One region of the Marinobacter sp. AL4B genome, then DNA from elsewhere that is predicted to be linked to it. Evidence: riboswitches for the same ligand, from Rfam matches in the RefSeq annotation. Region 1 holds a riboswitch; the other holds the start of a gene.
What was found. A riboswitch is a leader RNA that binds a small molecule or an ion and turns the genes downstream of it on or off. The one in region 1 is predicted to bind cobalamin.
Positions count from the first base shown of each region.

Region 2: another riboswitch for cobalamin. It lies ahead of K5L82_RS15150 (TonB-dependent receptor domain-containing protein); the one in region 1 lies ahead of K5L82_RS14095 (ribonucleoside-diphosphate reductase subunit alpha).

Region 1 is NZ_JAILWZ010000013.1:811,083-817,410, forward strand. It holds gene K5L82_RS14095 (ribonucleoside-diphosphate reductase subunit alpha) at 1-1,814, opposite strand, end outside; cobalamin riboswitch at 1,989-2,196, opposite strand; gene K5L82_RS14100 (substrate-binding periplasmic protein) at 2,266-3,003, opposite strand; gene nhaB (sodium/proton antiporter NhaB) at 3,175-4,680, opposite strand; gene K5L82_RS14110 (tripartite tricarboxylate transporter permease) at 4,817-6,307, opposite strand.
Region 2 is NZ_JAILWZ010000013.1:1,051,964-1,058,291, reverse strand. It holds gene K5L82_RS15160 (FecCD family ABC transporter permease) at 1-160, opposite strand, end outside; gene K5L82_RS15155 (cobalamin-binding protein) at 200-1,084, opposite strand; gene K5L82_RS15150 (TonB-dependent receptor domain-containing protein) at 1,113-2,906, opposite strand; cobalamin riboswitch at 3,063-3,271, opposite strand; gene cobD (threonine-phosphate decarboxylase CobD) at 3,315-4,361, opposite strand; gene cbiB (adenosylcobinamide-phosphate synthase CbiB) at 4,358-5,293, opposite strand; gene cobT (nicotinate-nucleotide--dimethylbenzimidazole phosphoribosyltransferase) at 5,425-6,328, shown strand, end outside.

The DNA.
Region 1 (6,328 bases):
TCCAGGCGCTGCACATCCAGTTCACCGTTGGCGATGTGAGCCGCCAGATTCACCGAGCCCAGATTACAGACCGCGATTTCATCGGCGCTGGTGTTCAGAGTGATTTCAGTACACAGGTTGGAGCTGTGAACCACGCCCTTGTGCTGCTGCGGTGAGCGCAGGTTGCAGGGGTCTTTGAAGGTGATCCACGGGTGACCGGTTTCAAACAACACGGTCAGCATTTTGCGCCACAGCTGTTTGGCCGGAATGGTTTTGAACAGTTCGATCTTGCCTTCGGCAGCCAGTGCTTCGTAGTGCTCGTAACGTTCGCGGAATTCGTTGCCGTATAGGTCATGCAAATCGGGTGCGTCGCTGGGGCTGAAAAGCGTCCAGTCGCGGTCCTGGCGCATACGCTCGATGAGCAAGTCCGGCACCCAGTTGGCGGTGTTCATGTCGTGGGTACGGCGGCGTTCGTCACCGGTGTTTTTACGCAGCTCCAGAAACTCTTCGATGTCCAGGTGCCAGCTTTCCAGATAGGCACACACAGCGCCTTTGCGCTTGCCGCCCTGGTTTACGGCAACGGCGGTGTCGTTGACCACTTTCAGAAACGGCACGACGCCCTGGCTCTGGCCATTGGTGCCTTTGATGCGGGAGCCCAGTGCGCGCACGGGTGTCCAGTCGTTACCCAAACCGCCAGCCCACTTGGAGAGCATGGCATTGTCACGGATGGCGCCGTAGATGTCTTCCAGATCGTCGCCCACGGTGGTGAGGTAGCAAGACGACAGCTGGGAATGGCGGGTGCCGCTGTTGAACAGTGTCGGCGTGGACGCCATGTAGTCGAACGAGGACAACAGGTTGTAGAACTCGATGGCTCGGCTGTTGGGGTCATCTTCACGCAGGGCAAGGCCCATGGCTACGCGCATGAAGAATACCTGTGGCAGTTCCAGACGGTCGCCTTTCCAGTGCAGGAAGTAACGGTCGTACAACGTTTGCAAACCAAGGAAACCAAACTGCTGGTCACGCTCGGGTTTGATTGCCGCACCCAGCCGTTCAAGATCAAACGCGGCCATAGCTTCATCCAGCAGCTCGTAACGAATACCGGCGTGAATGAACGCGCTCAGGGCCTGTGGATAAACGTCGGCAAGGCTCAGGCTAATATCAAGATTCAGTGCGGTGACGCTTGCAAGGCGCAACTGTTCCAGCAACAAACGCGCGGTCACGGCGCTGTAGTCTGGCTCGCGTTCGATACGGCCACGAGCGGTCATAATCAGGGCACTCAGGACTTCAGCTTCGTCGATGCCGTTGTAGAGATTGCGAATGGCTTCTTCCACCAACGAATCGCCTTCAATGCCTTCCAACCCTTCGGAAGCCTGTTCGACCTGGCGTTTCATCAGGCCCAGATCCAGCGGCACAGTGCGGCCACTGGCTTGTTTTACGGTGAGATGGGGGTGCGCTTCCACCGGTTCGTGCTGGGCGCGCTCACGGGCGTGTTCTTCACGGTATAACACGTAGGCACGTGCCACTTTCTGTTCTTCGGCGCGCATCAGGGCCAGCTCAACCTGATCCTGAATGTCTTCGATATGAACCCGGCCACCGGCTTTCAGGCGGCGGCTGATCGCCTGCACAACCTGTTCGGTCACGCGGTGGACGGCATCGTTAATACGGGCAGATCCTGCAGCCTGATCGCCTTCAACGGCCAGAAAGGCTTTGGTAACGGCTACGCTGATTTTAGAGGGGGTGAAACTGACCAGATTGCCATTGCGCTTAATAACCTGCAGGGCTTCTGTGTCGGATGGTGAGGCGGGCCGTGGTTCGGCCTGGGCTGTAGCAGACATACCGTTATCTCCTGAATACGCGTGAGTTCTATAACCTTCGCGTACGCAGGACGAACAAAGCATCAACCCATGCGGGCTGTCGCTGTGCCATGTTCGTTGCTGCTCACCTTAGGGTGCCAAAATGCAGGCGCCTGAGTCGCGAAGGTGCAGTCGAGCGGTTTTCTTCGTGGCGATAGAAAACAGCACGTCTCTGGCAGGTCTTCGGACTCAGGAGCGTGAACCTTGTGGTTCGGCCTTGTGTGGCGACTTCCCGGCGGTTGCCAGTGTCTGTATGCCACGCTCGTTCCCCAATACCGCTGCGCGTCAGTTCCGGATTCTCACCGGATTCCCGGCTACCTTTTGAACGATGTGTTTGAAATTCACTCAAAACACAACATCTGGTAGCTAGCCAGAGACACCACAACTATATACACGAAATGTGAGAGAAACAAGATGGAGAAAGTTTTACTCGTTAGGGCGTAGGAAAACCTTGCAGCAGGGTAGCTATGTCACCCGTGTCGGCCGGCGACAACTCGCCTCGCTCTGCCAAACGGTGATAGGCCGCATCAAATTCGGCCTTAAGGGTTTGCGCCTCGGGTATGGCTGCAGAAAACAACCAAGCGCCCGTTCGGGTTCGGATTTCGGTTTCCTGGATCAGCGCATCCGAAAATCTCATCAATTCTTCCCGCACCGGATCACGGTAATCCAACAGATAATCGCCACGGCCGCGCTTGAGCATATCAATGGCCGAGCGGTGATTGGGAGCATCGGTTATGCGGATGTCGTCCTGCCGCTCCAGCCACGACCGAAGGCCACCGTACGTGAACCCGTTGACCAGTATCACCACCTGATCGCGTAAATCGTCTATGTCTGTTAACGGCGCTTGGCCTTCCCGATACCAAGCACTCAAGACAACGGAAACCAGGTTGATTTCGCTGTCAATCACCGCACCGTCCAGTGTAGGAACTTCGGTTAAACCTAACGCGAAATCGATGCTGCCGTTTTTCAGGTAGAGATAGGTGCGGCTAACGGGAAGGTACAGAAATTTCAGCTCGTAGCCCGCTTCTTTGGCTACTTTACGCGTTATACCCACCATCTCGCCCTCTGGCTCTCCAAACGCATTCTGGTAGGTAACCGGCGGAAATTCCATATAAGCCACGCGCAGGGTGCGGGCGTCAGAACCGGTGTGCTGGATAGTTTCTGCTTGCACAGTACCCACCGCCCCAATGAGGCACAGTCCGCTTACGAATACATAAATAAAGCGGCGCAATGCTCTGGGCAGGAGAAGGTTAAGGCGCATAACAACCCTCTGGAATCTCTTTAATGATAGCGAAGAGTACCAGATCAGAAGATTGCCTGTGCAATCCAATAGTCAAAATGCTCAGAAAGCGCTGGTGACCATATACAACCCAACACCGCCCATCACCAATGTGTAGGGGAAGGCCATGATCACCATTTTGCCGTAAGACAAACGTACCAGCGGTGCAATGGCCGAAGTGAGCAAGAACAGGAACGCTGCCTGGCCATTAGGCGTTGCCACGCTGGGCAGGTTGGTGCCGGTGTTGATGGCCACGGCTAACGTCTGGAAGTGCTCGTAACTGATGCTGCCACTATCCAGCGCCTGCTTCACTTCACTGATGTAGACCGTCGCCACAAACACGTTGTCGCTGATCATGGACAAGATGCCATTGGCGAGGAAGAACATACCCGGCTGCTGGCTTTCCGGCAGGCTCAGAACGTAATCGATAATGGGCTTGAACAGGTGCTGTTCGTGGATCACGGCCACCACGGCGAAGAACACCACCAGTAACGAGGTAAACGGTAGGGATTCCTGGAAGGCTTTGCCGATTTTGTGTTCATCGATCACGCCGGTGAACGAGGTGATAAGGATGATCACCAGCAGACCAATCAGGCCCACTTCAGCAATGTGCAGCGCAAGCCCCAGTACCAGCACCACCGCCGCCGCGGCCTGAACCCAGAGTGCTGCTTTATCGGAAGCGGTGCGGCTGGTGCGCTCGTTTTCAGCAAATTCTTCCAACACTCGGCGCACGGGTTTCGGCAATCGGCCGCCGTAACCAAACCAACGCAGTTTCTCCAGTGCCCAGCAGGTGCACAAGCCAGCAACCAGAACCGGCAAGCTCACCGGGGCCATGTGCACGAAGAACTCCACAAAATCCCAACCTACCACTTTGGCGATCAGCAGGTTTTGAGGCTCCCCAACCATGGTGGCCACACCACCGAGTGCGGTACCGATAGCACCGTGCATCAGCAGGCTGCGCAGGAAGGCCCGAAAGTTTTCGAGATCTTCCCGGTGCAACTCGACAACTTCGGCATCGCTATTGGCGTTGTGATCTTTCTGTTGATAGCCCTTGCCGGAAGCCACTTTGTGGTACACCGAGTAAAACCCGACCGCAACACTGATGATCACCGCCGTTACTGTGAGTGCGTCCAAAAATGCGGACAAAATCGCGGCGGCAATACAGAAGAGTAATGAGAGTGCGGATTTTGACCGCACGCCCACCAGAATTTGGGTGAAGGTAACCAGCAACAGCTCCTTCATGAAGTAGATGCCCGCCACCATAAACATCAGCAGCAAAATAACCGGGAAGTTAGTAAGCACTTCGCTGTAAACCGCATCGGCCGTGGTCAGCCCGATCAACAAGGCTTCGATCGCCAGTAACCCGCCCGGCAGCAAAGGGTAACACTTGAGGGCCATCGCCAGCGTGAAGATAAACTCAGCAATCAACAACCAGCCCGCAACGCTCGGCCCGAACACGTACATTACGATGGGATTGGCAATTAAAAACAACAGGATGACTTGTTTGTACCAAACGGGGGCGTTGCCGAGGAAATTCTGGCTAAAGCCGGAGATCACGGTTTTGGGCATTGAAAGACTCTTCTAAAACTCGGGGGGCTGACAAGTCTAACAATTATTACATTTAAATCCGTTATTTTCCTTGATATATGCGATTAGAGGGTATGGTTTATCAATTAAACCATACCCTCGTTCTATGCCACTCTATTCACTCGGCAGCGAGTTCTTCCTTTCTGGAAGCCCAGTAACGGTGCACGGCAAAGATCAGAGATGCCGCGGTAAGGAGTATGAACACCCAAGTGATCGGGCCTCGGTAGAAAATCGAAGGATCACCTTTACTGATTAGGATGGTTCGTCTCAAATTGTCCTCGAACATCGGCCCCAGAATAAAACCGATCAGGAAGGGCGCCGCAGCAATGCCGGTGCGATTGAAAATGAACCCCATAACCCCGAACGCCAGCATCAGACCGATATCAAATGTATTGTTATTGACGGCGTATGCACCATAGATACAAAACATTAAAACAATGGGGAGCAGTATGGTTTTCGGTATATCCGCAATCAAAGAGAAATACCGAATCGCTGCATTTCCCACAAACACAAGAACAAAGGAGCTCACCAGGATGCCGCAAAACAACGCGTAAACCAGAGGCAGATTTTCCTGGAACAGGACTGGGCCTGGCGTCAGGCCATGAATCATGAAAGCTCCGAGGATAATCGCAGTGATCACATCACCCGGGATCCCAAGCGACAATAGAGGAATCAGCGTGGCACCTGCGACGCCGTTGTTGCCGGCCTCAGCGGCGGCAACACCCTCAACCTCACCTTTCCCGAAGTTGGCTTTGCGAGGCGATGTTCTACGGGCTTCACTATAGGAGATGAACGCCGCAGACGTAGCGCCCGTGCCCGGAATCGCACCGATAATGACACCGATGATGCTACCCCGAATAATTGTTTTCAGGGAGCCCTTAAATTCTTTCCACGTCAGGGAAGCTCCGGTCACCGCCGTGCGTATATGCGGTGCCACTTTGGACGTATAAAACTCGATAACTTCAGGAATAGCGAACAGACCGATCAATAACGGAATGAACGACACTCGATCCATCAGATTATAGTTATCAAAGGTCAGCCGCTGAGTGCCGTATACCGCATCAAGCCCGACGGTGGAGACGATAACACCGAGCCCAGCAGCGATAAGCCCTTTGATCACTGAGGTGCCCGAGACCGAAACAATAATCGTAAGAGAAAAACAGATCAGCCAAAAATACTCAGGCGGCCCGAAATTCAGCGCGATCTTGGCCAGATACCCTGCAAAGAAGATCAACGCGACATTCGAAATCAAATCCGCAACAACCGAGGAATAAAGCGCCGTTTTCAATGCTTTTTTAGCTTGACCCTGTTGGGCCATGGGATAACCGTCCAGCAACGTGCAGGCTGCCGCCGGCGATCCGGGGGTACGGATCAGAATGGCCGTGATAGAGCCGCCGTACATTCCACCTTTATAGATACCCACCAGCAGCAGAATGGCGGTTACCGGTTCCATGGAAAAGGTAAAGGGTAGAGCCAGCGCGACCGCCATTGTAGCGGTCAGGCCAGGAATAGCGCCCACCACGACCCCGATCAGAACGCCGGCCGCGATTGCAAGAAAATTATCGACGCTCAGAAAAAGCGTTAAGACTTCTGAAATATTTTCCATCATGTTTAATCCGAAATGTTCTGT
Region 2 (6,328 bases), 240 kb from region 1:
GCAGGCGCAACTCCAGCAGCAAGGTCTGGTTCAGCTTGCTGCCCTCACCCTGAATGACAGCCCAGAGTTCCGAAGGTGCAATCGTTACGCTGCCTATCGCCAGCGCCAACATAAAAGCAGCCAAAGAAATCCCACTGAGCACCAACAAAGATCTTGTCATAGTGCAGGCACCTGTTTACCCAGGTTTTTGCAGGTTTTACTAGCGTCCACGGGCAACGTCCAGCCTTTGGCAAATATCACGACTCGCTTCAAGAAGCCTGGGGGTCGGCCTTGATATCGGTGATGCCGGCACAAAAAACAGGTTGTTTTTTGCCACAGCGCTCATTCCCGGGTAGTTCTTCCAGTGATCAAGCTGGTTATCTTCGATACCCTCAACGCTTCCGGTAATAATTGCGTGAGGGTCTGCCGCCAGCACCACTTCGGCACTGATTCTCGGCACCAGCCGCGGCATGTCGCCGAAAACATTCACCCCTCCGCAAAGCTGAACCACTTTGCCAATCAGGTGATCATTGTTGATGGTCATCAGCGGCGTCTGCCAGACTTGATAGAAGACCGGTATGGGCTTTGCGTCGCGGTACTGCTTTGCAATCACAGCGATCCCTTTACGGAAACGTTCCGCTTCCGCAAAACCTTCCTGTTCCGTGCCCGCCAGTATCGAAAGCTGTTCAATGACTTTGGAAACGCCCTCGAAGGTGCGTGGTTCAATGGCAAACATGGGCAAACCCAATGCCTGCAGCATCTCCATTTGCGCGGGTGGATTACCTGTTCGCCACGTGATCACCAAATCGGGTTTAAGCGCCAACAGCGCTTCCAAATCTATTCGGGTATGATTGCCCACCAAAGGTAACTTGAGGGCTGCTTCGGGGTAATCACTGTAATTCACCACAGCGACTACCTTGTCGCCCGCTCCAGCAGCAAACGCCAGTTCTGTAGCACCGGGGGACAGGGTAGCGATGCGTTTGGCCGGTTGATCCAGGCAAATTTCTTCCCCTTGATCATCCGTAACACAAACAGGCGCCGCCAACCCAAATGGCGCCAGTAGCATCAAGCTCAACACCATTGCTATAGCTTTCAGCTTTATCACTGGCACCTCCTCGCTGTTATCACATCGTTTATCGAATGTCGTAGCGGACAGTCAGCATGGCCGTGCGGCCTGCGGTTGTATAGACATCTCCGGTCCATCGACTAGCGGTATGGTATGTTTTATCGAACACATCTTTAACCGACAACTTCGCCACCCAATCTGGCGCAAAAGACCAACTTGTTCTTAGGTCAACAAGCCCGTAGCCTGGCAGGCGGCCTTCCTCACCGGCAGCGTTAAAACGATGATTCTCTGCGCGAGCGGTACCGCCAACACTCCAGCGCCCCAGCAATCGATCGACATCTAAGCGTATCGATTGCTCTGCACGGCGCCTTAACTGATCACCTGTCTGACTATCTTCGTAATCCCCAAAGGTTCCAGCCAGTTTCATCAGCCACTTGTCTACTTCTAGTCCTGCCGATGCCTCAACTCCCCGTAGGCGAGCTTCAGGAACATTATCGACACCATTCTTGCTGGACAGTGACAGGTCGTCCACGTCACTTTGGAACAACGCCACGTCCCAGAACCAAGATGTATAGCGTCCTGCAAGCCCCACTTCATAACTGATCGCCTCTTCGGGTTCCAGGGTTGGATCTCCGTAATTAGGCCAGTATAAATCGTTAAACGACGGTGCTTTGAATGAGGTTCCAGCACTCACGCGGACACGATGCTGACGATCAAATTGGTAGCCCGCCGCAGCGCCCCATGTTGTATGTTTGCCATAGGCTTCATTGTCATCATTGCGAATACTCAAATGGAGGTCTGCAGGTCCAAAGCCGAGCAAAGCTTGAGCAAAATAGGCGTTATTCGCACGGCTGCTTTCCTCGTAAGCTGTTGTGCTGCTCACCTGATCCGTCATTCTTTCAGCGCCTACGACAAATTCATGCACGCCCCAAGTCAGCCAATTCTCTAGCCTCGTTGTGCGGCTTTGAGTATCGAAAAAAGTAGGAGAGCTACCCGGCGCAAAAGATTCGCCTTCATCTCTTGCATCGGAAACCTGCAATTTTGCACGCCAATAACGAGTGATCGGGGCATCTAAACTGGCGCCTGCAGTTTGTAGAGTGAAATCCGTTTCGCCACCTTCGTATTCTGTCGTTCCATTCGCGTTGAGGAATAAACCGGAAACTTTCACGCCATTTGAAAATACATGGCTCGCACTCGCCACGGAGGAATGGTTGTCGTATGCCTTATCTTCACCACCAATGACAACTGGCGCGCCGTCAGTTCGAAAATAATGAGTGCCTACGTTAACTTTGGTGTCACGTTCAGCAAAGGAGAACCCAGCACCGTACTGCTGGCTATCAAAGTTACCTGCACCGACTTCCACCCAACCGCCGGCCGACTGCTTGGTCTCTGGCAAGGTAAATGCCTGAATCACACCTCCGGTCGCATCCGCGCCGTACAAGCTACTGCGACTACCTCGAACAATTTCTACTCGTTTAATCATTTGAGGCGGCAAGTGCTGCCATGCTGGAGCACCCGAAGTTGCTGAGCGCAAACGAATACCATCTACCAGCAACACTGCGCCCGACGAGTCATGCCCCCGAATGAACACACTGGTTTGCTTACCAAATGAGCCGGTATTCGTAACGTTTATACCCGGCTGACTTTCCAGCAGTTCCGAAAACTGCAGTGCCTGTTGCCTTGTAATTTCTTCCTCTTCAAGCACCGTCACCGATGATAAGCTTTCGCCCTGAGTACTGGGAGCCAGAGTGGCGGTCACTACGATTGGGTTCAATATTTGAGTTTCTTGCTGGCTAGCATCGGCTGTCGCTGCAAATACAGGCAACAAAATTAACGCCGGAATGGCCTTCGAAGGGTTCATATCATCACTCACAGTTCACCGCACGCACCCGCGCGGTCGGTCTTGGTTACTGCGAAGGACAATTAAGGTGTTCGGACGGGGGTGGAGGGCGTGTAGTGCTGATGAGCCGGATCACCCACCGCCGTCGCCCTCCGCAACGTCTGGTGTACGGAGTTTGAGAAACTCCGTCTTTCAGGCCGGTCTCCGGACTTTCAGGCGGAGACCGTGCTCCGGAGCAATCACCTTCCCATGCCTATGGCACAGTGGCGTAACGGATTGCTATTAACCTGATTACCGTTGCGGGGGCAGTACTGGACTCTCACCAGCTTCCCGTTTCACTCTATGGATTCATCCGACTATCGCCAGCCTGAAATGAAAATGCAGAGCACCTGAAATCGCGGGCAAGACTACCAACCGGGGTGGGGGTGGTCAATGACATATATAAATTCCCGACAGAGCGTCAGCCAGGCGCTGCCAGCTGGCCTCATCGGCGGGCAAACCAAAGCGCAAAGCCTGGGGAGCATCGAAGCACCGCACCAGAATTCCGCACCGGGCGAGACGATCTGCAATTTCCGCTGCCTTCGAATGCTGTACCGTCTGAAACAACAAAGTGCCGGAAAGGGATCCCAGACCATGTTGTTCAAGCAGAGCGGACAATCTCATCGAGGCTTCTTGCTGCTTGGCCAATGCTCCTGCTTGCCAGGTCTCGTCTTCCAAAACCCGTTTCATTAAATATCGCGTCGGGCCACTTACAGGCCAAGGCCCAAGTTCGTGGTTGAATTGTTTTGCCAGCCCACGTTCCAACAGCACAGCGCCGGCCCGAATTCCCGCCAACCCAAAAAACTTCCCTAACGACCTCAGTATCAGAAGATTGGCTGAACCTGCCCATGGGTCGAGCGTATGATCGGGAAGTCCGTCAATGAACGCCTCATCCACAACCAACCATCCACCGTGCCGCTCCAACCTTTCCCGCCAGGCCAACAATCGCTCTGGCATCAGCACCTGCCCAGTCGGATTGTTTGGATTAACCCAAACCATCACATCTACTGAAGCCAGCCAGTCCAGATCATCCGCCAATGCCTGCTCCGCGGAAATACCCACCACTTCAAAGCCCGCCCGTTGCCAGGCATGGCCGTGTTCCCTGTAACCCGGTATGGGCACCGCCACCCGGCCAAGCCCATGCACGCGTTTACGAACTGCAGGCAACGCCATGATGGCTTGCTGACTTCCAGCCACGGGCAGACAGACTGCATCAGCCGGTGCCCCGGCCCAGTGCCGAATAATCTCTTCCAAACCGTCATCCGGCTCGGGCAGGCGTTGCCAAACCTCTAACGGAATCTCGGGAATAGGGTAGGGCACGGGGTTTATACCGGTTGAAAGATCAAGCCACTGGTCTCGGGGTATCCCCCATTTCCGGGCCGCGGCTTCCAGCCTGCCGCCGTGTTCCGGGCGCTCAGGTGAACGAAACGGAATCACACTGCACCTCCCGCCAGAAAACCAAAGGCGAACAGCGCCAAGACAATCAACCACAGGCCCACACCTCGCTGAACCAGCCCGACGGCCCCATCAACCGTCTGGGCGTTTGCCTCAGGGCCGCGGCCCAACCGGGGGCGTTGTTTAACTCCGTTGGCGTAGGGTGCCGGGCCGCCCAGGGAAACGCCCAGCGCTCCGGCCCCTGCCGCCATCACCGGGCCGGCATTGGGGCTGTCCCATGTTTTTCCCTGACGAAACCAACACGACATCCCTAGCCGCGTGTTGCCCATCAGCGCGTAGGTAAGGGCGGTCAGCCGCGCAGGCACCCAGCCCATAAGGTCATCCAGTCGGGCGGCAAAGCGTCCAAAGTAGAGGTAGCGCTCGTTACGGTAACCCCACATAGCGTCCAGCGTATTCACCAGGCGGTGCAAAACCACACCCGGTAAGCCAGCCACCAGGAACCAGAACAAACTGGCAAAGACTGCATCCGCACCGTTCTCCAACATAGATTCGGCGGCCGCAGCGGCCACACCGCTGTCGGAGAGCGATTCGGCATCGCGGCTCACAATGCGCCTTACCGCTTCACGGGCTTGCTCTCCATTCTCTTGCAGCAAAGCGTCCGATACCGCCTTGCCATGCTCGGCTAAGCCCCGCAGCGCAATGGCCAGCCACAGCACAGCTGCCTGCACCCATAACGCCGCCCAACCACTCAACAGTTCCTGTAACAGTACTGCCACGGCAACCACTGGGGCCATCAACAGCACGGCTGAAATCCCACCGAGCGCTACACTACGACCCGCTTGTTGCGGCCGACGATTAAAGCGATGCTCAAACCAAACAACCGCACGGCCGAAGCCTACCAACGGGTGCCAGCGACGCGGCTCTCCCACCAATACATCGAACAAAACCGCGACACAGCACGCGGCTACCGACATCGAAAACGCTTCCAAGACCACACCCTCATGAAGAATGCCGGCAAGTCTACCCGACTCAAGCCTTACCTTGACACCATTGGGCCACAGATAGACCATCCTCTCTTTCCGTTCACAAGGAACACTCCATGCCTCTGCCCCAAAGCTGGCTTCAGCAGCCACCCACTCCGTCCCACGCACATTCAGAACTTGCCTTGGCTCGCCAGCAAGTACTCACAAAGCCACCCGGATCTCTGGGAAATCTGGAGCGGATTGCCATTACACTTGCGGGCTTGTCGGGCAGTGAAACGCCTACGGTTGATCCGGTTCGCATGGCCATTTTCGCCGGTGATCACGGCGTTTGCGCTGAAGGCGTATCCGCTTTTCCGCAGGCTGTTACCGCGCAGATGATTGCCAACTTCGCCCATGGCGGCGCAGCCATCAGCGTCATGGCAAAAGAACTTGGTGCCAGTCTGGAGGTGGTGAATCTGGGCACCGTTGCAGACGTGCCGGAACTGCCCGGTGTGATTAGCGAGATTATCGCACCGTCAACAGCGAACATGGCAGAAACCTGCGCCATGACCCGCGAACAGGTGGAAGCGGCGCTGACCAGCGGTGACAACGCTGCGAAACGTGCTAAAGCAGCTGGCTGCCGGCTGTTTATTGGTGGCGACATGGGCATTGGCAACACCACCAGCGCCTCGGCTATAGCTTGCGCTCTTCTGGGCCACAGCCCACAGCCGTTAGTTGGCCCTGGAACGGGCCTGAACGCCAAAGGCGTCTCTCGAAAAGCCGCCGTGGTGGAGCGCGCCCTGGCCCGCCACGGTGACTCCAAAGACCCACTGACGGTGCTGACCTCATTGGGCGGATTTGAACTCGCCGGTTTAGTCGGCGCTATTATGGGCAGTGCGGCCCGGGGTATTCCGGTTCTTGTGGACGGGTTCATCGTGTCGGCCGCTGCACTGATCGCCGTTCATCAGCAACCGCGCGTGCGCGACTGGCTGCTGTTCGCCCACCGCTCAGCCGAACCCGGGCACAATGCCGTTCTGGAGGCGCTGG